DNA from 2 places in the Nocardia sp. Marseille-Q1738 genome. Region 2 is predicted to be linked to the other one. Evidence: predicted binding sites of a transcription regulator. Region 2 holds the regulator's gene; the other holds the start of a gene.

Region 1 (4,423 bases), on a different contig from region 2:
GGATGTTGCGGTCCAGCACCGACGGCTCGATGCCGATCTCCTCCAGGTGCGAGCGCACGTAGGTCAGCGCGATCTGCGCGGATTCCTTCATGACGTCGCCGAGCTGGCCGGTGAGAGTCAGCGAGCGCTCACCCTCGGCAGCGTTGGCCTCGATGTAGAGGACATCGCCACCCGCCCCGGTCACGGCGAGGCCGGTCGCCACACCCGGAACCGCGGTGCGTTCCACCGAGTCGGGGGTGAAGCGCGGGCGGCCGAGGTAATCCTTCAAGTCGCCCAGACCGATCGTCAGGGCGTCCTCCACCAGTCCCTCGTAGCCCAGCTCGGGGTCGTAACCCGATGCCGCCGACCCGGTTTCACGCTCGGACAGCCGAGTCGCCGCTTTGCGCAGCGCCTTCGCGATCAGCCGCTCCATCTGCCGCACACCGGCTTCCCTGGTGTAGTTCGCGGCGATCTCGCGCAGCGCCTCCTCGGTGACGGTCACCTCGTCGGTGGTCAGCGCATTGCGCTCCAGTTGCCGCGGCACCAGGAAGTCGCGGGCGATGGCCACCTTGTCGTCCTCGGTGTAGCCGTCGACAGTGATCAGCTCCATCCGGTCCAGCAGCGGTCCCGGGATGGTCTCCATGACGTTCGCCGTGGCGATGAACAGCACGTCGGACAGGTCCAGGTCGAGATCGAGGTAGTGGTCGCGGAACGTGTGGTTCTGCGCCGGGTCCAGCACCTCGAGCAGGGCCGCGGCCGGATCGCCACGGAAGTCCGAGCCGACCTTGTCGATCTCGTCCAGCAGGACGACCGGGTTCATCGAACCGGCCTCCTTCATGGCGCGCACGATGCGACCGGGCAGTGCCCCGACGTAGGTGCGCCGGTGACCGCGGATCTCGGCCTCGTCGCGCACGCCACCCAGGGCGACGCGAACGAACTTGCGGCCCAAGGCCCGCGCGACGGACTCACCGAGCGAGGTCTTGCCCACACCGGGCGGACCGACCAGCACCAGCACCGCGCCGGAACCGCGTCCACCGACGACCTCCAGGCCGCGGGCGGCACGGCGGGCCCGGACGGCCAGGTACTCGACCATGCGGTCTTTGACCTCGTCCAAGCCGTGGTGGTCGGCGTCCAAGACCGCGCGGGCGGCCGAGACATCGGTGCTGTCGGTGGTTTTCACCGTCCACGGGAGTTCCAGCACGGTGTCCAGCCAGGTCCGGATCCAGCCGGATTCCGGGCTCTGATCGCTGGCCCGCTCCAGCCTGCCGACCTCGCGCAGCGCCGCCTCGCGCACGGTGCCGGGCAGGTCGGCCTGCTCGACGCGGGTGCGGTAGTCATCGGCGCCGTCGGGTTCGTCCTCGCCGAGTTCCTTGCGGATGGCGTTGAGCTGCTGGCGCAGCAGGAACTCGCGCTGGCTCTTCTCCATCCCCTCGCGGACTTCTTCGCTGATCTTCTCCGTGATCTCGGCCTCGGCGATGTGCTCCTTGGTCCACTCGATGAGGGTGCTCAGCCGCTTGGCCACATCAGGGGTTTCGAGCAGTTCCCGCTTCTGCTCGGAGGTCAGGTACGGCGCGTAGCCCGCGGTGTCGGCGATCGCCGACGGATCGGTCAGCTGATTGACCGCGTCGATGATCTGCCACGCCTCGCGGCGCTGGAGCACCGAGACCACCAGCTTCTTGTATTCCGCGGCCAGCTCCTTCGTCCGGCCGTCCGGTGTGGGTATCTCGACCGGTTCGGCCTCGACCCACAGGGCGGCGCCCGGTCCGGTGACCCCGTGTCCGATCTTGGCGCGCCGCTCGGCCTTCAGTACGGCCGCAGGGGCTCCGCCGCGCATCCGGCCGACCTGTTCGATGGTCGCGACCACACCGTAGGTGGCGTAGCCCTCGGTCAGCCGGGGCGCGAGCAGTACGGAGTCCTTCTTGGCGGCCCGAGCGGCGTCGATCGCGGCCTGCGCGGATTCGTCCAGTTCGATGGGCACGACCATGCCCGGCAGCACGATCGGATCGGTCAGGAACAGCACCGGCAGGTTCTGTGGTGTAGTCACGTCTTCGACCCTTCCAAAAGTTGAGCGTTGCCTACTCAACCCGGGGGTGTTCGCGTTTGTTCCACGGCTCTCGGGTAGTTCGCTTACGGCGAATCAACGGAGCTTCTCAGCGGACCGGTCGCCGACTATCCGCATCGACGTTCCGTCCGGCCGGTCGCGATATCGCCAGGACGGCCAGCAGAAACGCGACAGCACAACGCATCCGGCCTACCTTCAAGACCTGGCGCACCGTTGGCGGCCCGCGCAGCGGTGTAGCAGCGCAGGACCCCGCTGCGCTTCACTCAATGGTTCGCCTGAGGTGGCCGCGGCCCGGGCACGCCACTGACCGGCAATGCGGGAGGCGGAGCAGGCACGCAGTCGACGAGCGGTATCGGCAACCGCAGATCGATCATGGTCGCCGCGTGCAGCGTGCGTTTGCCCTCCATGATCGGCCCGACTTCCGGAACGCAGATCGAAACCGTCACGGTGCAGTCACCAGGGCCCAGTGCCACCAGCATGCCATCGCGGACGGTGGCCGCGAGCGGCTCGAGCAGCATCGCAACGCAGAGTTCGAGCGCCAATTCACCCACCGGGTTTCCGTCCACGGTGACATCGAGCCGTGGACGGTAAGTCTGGTTGATTTCGTGCTCGAACAACGTGACTTGCTCGACTCCACCGGCACGGGTACGCATCGCCGCGCTGCGAAGCTTGTCGTAGCAGCGCCAACCCGCGACCGCGACACTGCCGAGGTCGACCTCGAGCAGCCCGTCGACCGCCTCGGCCACCTCGTGTAGCGCCGCCGACCGCAGTACCGCGGCAGCGCCCGGCGCTCGGCGCAGCGCCAGGCGTTCGACGCCTCTCTGCTGCAGGCGCCCCTCCAGCTGATCCACGCCGACCTCGTGCGGGGCGCCCGGGAACAGCACCGTCCGGGCCCTGACCGATGTTGGACTCGTCATCCGAGCACCTCCCTGATGTACAGCCGCGGCGCGCCGACGTTCAGCCGAACCTGAACGGCCGGAGTGCGCGTGACCTGGCGAATGTTGATCGATGGGCGCGGATCCCCAACCACCTGCACACGTACTTGGGGCGGGCGCGGGCTTGCCGCCTTCTGCCGACGACGCAGTACGAGCACTGCGACAGCCAAGGCGAGGAGGAATCCGCCGATAGCGAGCACAATGCCGATGACAATGCCGATGTTGTTGTCCCGCTCGACGGGCGGCTCCGGCGTCGTCGGATTCGTTGGCGGTGGCGTGATCAAAAGCCGCGTCGTCGGTGGCTGCGTGGTCGTCGGCTGTGTCGTCGTCGGCTCCGTCGTCGTCGGCTTTGTCGTCGTCGGCTCCGTCGTCGTCGGCTCCGTCGGCGTCGGCTCCGACGTCGGCGGCAGTGTTGTCCGCCGCGCCGTCGTCGGCGGCCCCGTCGTCGTCGGCCCCGTGGTCTCAGTGGGCGAGGGTTCGTAGGTGGTGGTGACCGTGACGACTCGCGCAGGGACGATCTCGACGGACGCCTTCTCGACAATGTCTGGCGTCGCCAGGCAGGCGACGCGAACCGAGTGCCGACCTAGTACGGCCTGGTCGGGCACCTCGACGGGAGCATCGAACGAACCCTTGTGAACCTCCGCGGTCACTGAAGCAGACCAGTCGGGAAAGACCTGGACCCTACGGCAGGGCCAGTCGTCGCTGTGAATGGTGATCTGCGTGCCGCGTTCGGCGGTGGCAGGCACGTCGAGCGCAAGAGGCGAGCGCGGCACTGGCACGGTGGTAATAGGCGCCGTTGCCGCGATCGAGACCGACACGGTGCCGAGCAATCCCGCTACGGTCACCGCGACAATGAACGCTCGCGAGTTGTTTCTCATGATCACTGTTCCGAAATGAAGATGCTCTTGGAACCTGTACCTCGGAAACGAGTCTGTGCCTGGCCCGACGTGTCGACGCGAGTAGCCGACTACCTGTCTTCGACAGTTGTCGAAAATAGCGATGGCTCTGGCCGGGTCCGGACGGCTTGCGTGGATGCCCGGCTACCCGGGCGTGAGCACACGCCCGCGCCGGCACACCGCTCTCGTTGACACTCTGTCCAAGACAATGAGAACGTGGGGGCCTTGGTATCTCATACCGGCGGTACCGCCGGACCGGCCTAGGGAGTCCCATCGATGTCGTCGCTCGCCGCTGGCGTGTTCATCGACTGGGAAGGGTTGACCGGGCAGCCGAAGTTCGTGGTCGACCTGGTCACGTTTCCGGTGTTCAGTGCGCTGGCCGGGTGGCTGACCAACTGGACCGGCGTACTGATGCTGTTCTGGCCGATCGAGTTCCGCGGCGTTCGCATCCCCGGCCTGCAGGTGCTCTACCCGTACTTTCCGCGCCGAGTCCAGGTGCTGCCGACCTTCTCCGCCGACGGCCGCCGCCTCGGATTCCAGGGCTTCATTCC
Region 2 (4,423 bases):
CGGTCAAGGCGGCCGTGGAGAAGCTGGCGACCGAGTCGCAGGCGCTCGGCCAGGCCATCTACGAGGCCTCGGCCGCGGATGCCGCGGCATCCGGCAACGGCGCGTCGTCGACCGCCGCGTCGGATGACGAGGTCGTGGACGCCGAAGTTGTGGACGAGCCGGTCGACACGGAGAAGAAGTGAGCGAGGGAAACACCGAGAAGGAACCGATCACCTTCGTCGACAACCGGAAGATCGACCCGGAGACCGGGGAGATTCGCGAGCCGGCCGCGGACAACGGCGCCGCGGCCGCCCCGGCCCCGGCTCCGGAGTCGGGCAACGGCGCGGAACCGGACAACGGCGGGGATCCTCAGGCGCTCGCCGACACCATCAGCGGCGAACTCGCCGAGCGCACCGCGGATCTGCAGCGGCTGACCGCGGAGTACGCGAACTACCGGCGCCGGGTCGAGCGCGACCGCAAGGCCACGATCGACGCCGCCAAGGCGTCGGTGGTCACCGAATTGCTGGGCGTGCTCGACGATCTGGACCGGGCGCGCGCGCACGGCGACCTGGAGTCGGGTCCGCTGAAGTCGGTGGCCGACAAGCTGGAGGCCGCGCTGCTGAAGCAGGGTCTCGAGGAGTTCGGTTCGGAGGGCGAGCCTTTCGACCCGACCCTGCACGAGGCCGTGCAGCACGAGGGTTCCGGCCACGATCCGGTGATCGGCATCGTGATGCGCAAAGGCTATCGCTTCGGCGATAGGGTGCTTCGGCACGCGCTCGTCGGGGTAACCGATGGCGTGGCCGATCTGACGGAAACTGCCGAGGCGGAGACCGCCGATCGGGTGACGGAAGAGGCATCGGACGTTGATGCCGGCGCGAACGACAATTAAGGACGCGAGAGGAGGAGATGCTCGGTGAGCCAACGGGAGTGGATCGAAAAGGACTTCTACAAGGAGCTGGGTGTCTCCTCCACTGCCTCGCAGGACGACATCAAGAAGGCCTACCGCAAGCTCGCACGGGACTTGCACCCCGACGCCAATCCTGGTGATACCAAAGCCGAAGAGCGGTTCAAGACCGTCAGCGAGGCGCACGCCGTGCTGTCGGATCCGGCCAAGCGCAAGGAGTACGACGACACGCGCAAGCTCTTCGCGGGCGGCGGATACACCCGGGGCGGATTCGGTTCCGGTGCGGGCGGGTTCTCGCAGGAGTTCAACCTCGGGGACATCTTCGGCGGCGCGACCGCCGGCGACGGTGGCCTCGGCGACCTGCTCGGCGGTCTGTTCAACCGGGGCGGCACGCGGACCTCGAGCCGCCCCCGGCGCGGCTCCGACGTGGAGACCGAGACGACCCTCGGCTTCCGGGAGGCGGCTCAGGGCGTCACGGTTCCGCTGCGGATGACCAGCCCCTCGCCGTGCACCACGTGTCACGGCAGCGGCGCCAAGCCGGGGACGAGTCCGCGAGTCTGCCCGGTCTGCAATGGAAACGGCGTGGTCAGCCGCAATCAGGGCGCGTTCGGCTTCAGCGAGCCGTGCGACGAGTGCCGGGGCAGCGGGTCGATCATCGATGACCCGTGCGCCGACTGCCGTGGCAGCGGTATCCAGAACCGCACACGGACCATCACGGTGCGGATTCCCCCTGGAGTCGGTGACGGGCAACGAATCCGGCTGGCCGGTCAAGGCGAGGCGGGGCTGCGCGGGGCGCCCTCGGGCGACCTCTACGTCACCGTTCACGTCAGCCAGGACAAGGTCTTCGGCCGTAGCGGCGACGACCTGACCTTGGTGCTTCCGGTCAGCTACAGCGAATTGGTGCTCGGCACCACGGTTTCGGTGCCCACGCTGGAGGGCCGAGTTGGCGTCAAGGTGCCGCCGGGCACCGCCGACGGCCGTATCCTGCGAGTGCGCGGCCGCGGCGTGCCCAAGCGCGGCGGCGGCGCGGGTGACCTCCTGGTCACCGTCAAGGTGGCGGTGCCGCAGAAGCTGGACAGTGACGCCGTGGATGCGCTCAAGCGCTACCAGGAGGCGGAGCGGTCCAGTGGTTTCGATCCACGTGCGGGATGGGCGGGTGCGTGATGTCCTCTGAACCGAAGAACGCGTCCGGCGGGTCGCGCGCCGAGTTCTTCATGATCTCGGTGGCGGCCCAGCTGGCCGGCATGCACGCGCAGACGCTGCGCACGTATGACCGTCTGGGACTGGTGACGCCGCAACGCACTTCGGGCGGCGGGCGGCGCTACTCGGCCAGGGACGTGGAGCTGCTGCGCGAGGTGCAGCGGCTGTCCCAGGACGAGGGCGTCAACCTCGCGGGGATCAAGCGCATCATCGAACTGACCAATCAGGTGGAGGAGCTGCGCCAGCAGGTCGCCGAGCTGTCGGCGGAGCTGGAGCGGATGCGGGCGGGGTACCGTCCCGATCTCTCGCCTCCGCAACGCAGTACCGCGCTGGTCGTCTGGCAGCCGCGCAATCGCCGCGACGACAGCCGGCGCCGACGGTAACGGCACCATCGGGCCCCCGGCCTCCGATCGCGCATCGCGATCCGAGTCCGGGGGCCTTGTCATTCCGGCGTGGTAGCCATCTGATTTGCTGACAGTAAACCGAGATATGTTCGTCGTATATCGTACAAATCACGCCATTTTCGTGCCGAATCGCCTGGACGTCTCCACCATAGATTGGTCGACGGTATCGGCGGCGTCCGGATGTTCCGCGATCGGATCGGCAGTTCCAGTGTTGCCCCACGGTCGCTGGAACAGACCGATCGGGACGGAATATCTCAAGGGAGCCTTGCGAATTCGGCGGTCATCCGGCCGATTTTGCGCCAGATCTGCCGTCTTGCAGTCGGTTTCTCTGGCGTGTCTCGCTTTATGCCCTCGTTTTGCCGAAACTGCACGCGTGATGTTCCATCGAAAGATTCCGTAGCTGGCAAACCTCGCCTACACTCCTTGCCATTGGCTGCTGTCGAGTGGCCCCGCAGCACCTCACTCGCCGGCACGGTTCGTGTACGAGTGCGAAATGGGGTTGTGATATCAATGGATTCGCGCACTGTCGCTTTGATCAGAACTACATTCAAGGCGGTTGCTGCGGAGGATGGGGGGCCGGAGAAACTGGCGAGATCGTTCTACGCGATCTTGTTCACCGACTACCCGCACGTCCGCGATTTCTTTCCGGCCGCGATGGACTCCCAGCGCGATCGCCTGGTCAAGGCGATCTCTTACGCGCTGGACCGGTTGGAGGAGCCCGACAAGCTCCTACCCTTCCTCGCCCAATTGGGCAGGGATCACCGCAAATACGGCGTGCAGCCCGCGCACTACACCGCCGTGGCCACCGCGTTGAAGACGGCCGTCAAAGTGTTCGCGGGAACCGAGATGTGGACCGACGAGGTCGACCGGGCCTGGGACGAGGGCCTGAAGATCATCTCCGACACCATGATCGGCGCGGCGGAGAAGGAGACCACGCCGCCGGTGTGGACGGGCAGCGTCATCGAGCGGCGCGAGGTGCTGCGCAACCTGGTCATCGTCCGGCTGCAGCTCGACCAGCCGATGCGCTACGCCGCGGGCCAGTACCTGAGCGTGCAGATCCCGTCGCGGCCGCGCATGTGGCGGTATCTTTCACCCGCCGTGCCCGCGAACGCCAACGGTGAGATCGAATTCCACGTCCGCGGCGTGCTCGGCGGCTGGGTCAGTTCGGCCATCGTCGGCCAGACCGCCGTCGGCGACCAGTGGCTGCTCGGCGCGCCGCTCGGTGGACTCGGTATCCCGCGCAACACCAAGCGCAAGATGCTGATGGTCGGCTGCGGCACCGGCCTCGCGCCGCTGCGCGCGCAGCTCATGGCGATGGCGCAGCGGCGAACCAATCCCAAGGTGCACTTGTTCGTCGGGGGCCACCATCCGTGCGACCTCTACGACCTGGACACGTTGAACGACCTGGCGGTGGCCAACCGCTGGCTCACCGTCACGCCGGTGACCGAACACGAGGAAAATCCGTGGTGGCACGTGGAACCCGACGAGCCGCGCGGCCCGTGGCCCGCCCTGGAACCGCGGGTGACCGGGCAGATCGGCAAAGTCGTCGCGAGCTTCGGCGCCTGGGCCGACCGCGACGTCCAGATCGTCGGTTCGCCCTCGATGGTGCAGACCACCAAGTTCCGTCTCATGGCGGCTGGGACGCTGGCCAAGAACATCCGCCACGACCCGCTGTTTTGAAGCTGCGGCGCCGGGCTGTTTCAGAGTCCTTCGAATTGGATGAGTTCCGCCGGGGTGCCGGTTTCGAGCAGGCGCTCGACGGTGGTCTGGACCATCGCGGGGGAGCCGCAGACCAGGACCTGGTGGTTCAGGAACGCGCCGTGCGAGCCGACCACGTCGGCGAGCGTGCCGTACAGCAGGTCGTCGGGTGGGAAGCCGATGTCGACGCGGGACTGCTCGTACCACTCGTCCGCCCAGTCCGGGTCCTCCGGACTTT

Evidence for each region. Region 2 encodes HspR, which represses chaperone genes until heat shock. Its sites were predicted from a motif close to ANNTGAGTNNNNNNNACTCANNT; they were not measured.
Region 1: the regulator HspR is predicted to act here: its motif matches at 2,042-2,064, upstream of lon (endopeptidase La).

The regions. Positions count from the first base shown of each region.
Region 1 is NZ_CBDIMS010000001.1:450,399-454,821, forward strand. It holds gene lon (endopeptidase La) at 1-1,963, opposite strand, end outside; gene ACWPXK_RS02125 (hypothetical protein) at 2,305-2,958, opposite strand; gene ACWPXK_RS02130 (hypothetical protein) at 2,955-3,806, opposite strand; gene ACWPXK_RS02135 (hypothetical protein) at 4,149-4,423, shown strand, end outside.
Region 2 is NZ_CBDIMS010000002.1:1,078,057-1,082,479, reverse strand. It holds gene dnaK (molecular chaperone DnaK) at 1-182, shown strand, start outside; gene grpE (nucleotide exchange factor GrpE) at 179-868, shown strand; gene dnaJ (molecular chaperone DnaJ) at 893-2,047, shown strand; gene ACWPXK_RS13435 (heat shock protein transcriptional repressor HspR) at 2,047-2,466, shown strand; gene ACWPXK_RS13430 (globin domain-containing protein) at 2,998-4,167, shown strand; gene ACWPXK_RS13425 (FAD-binding oxidoreductase) at 4,188-4,423, opposite strand, start outside.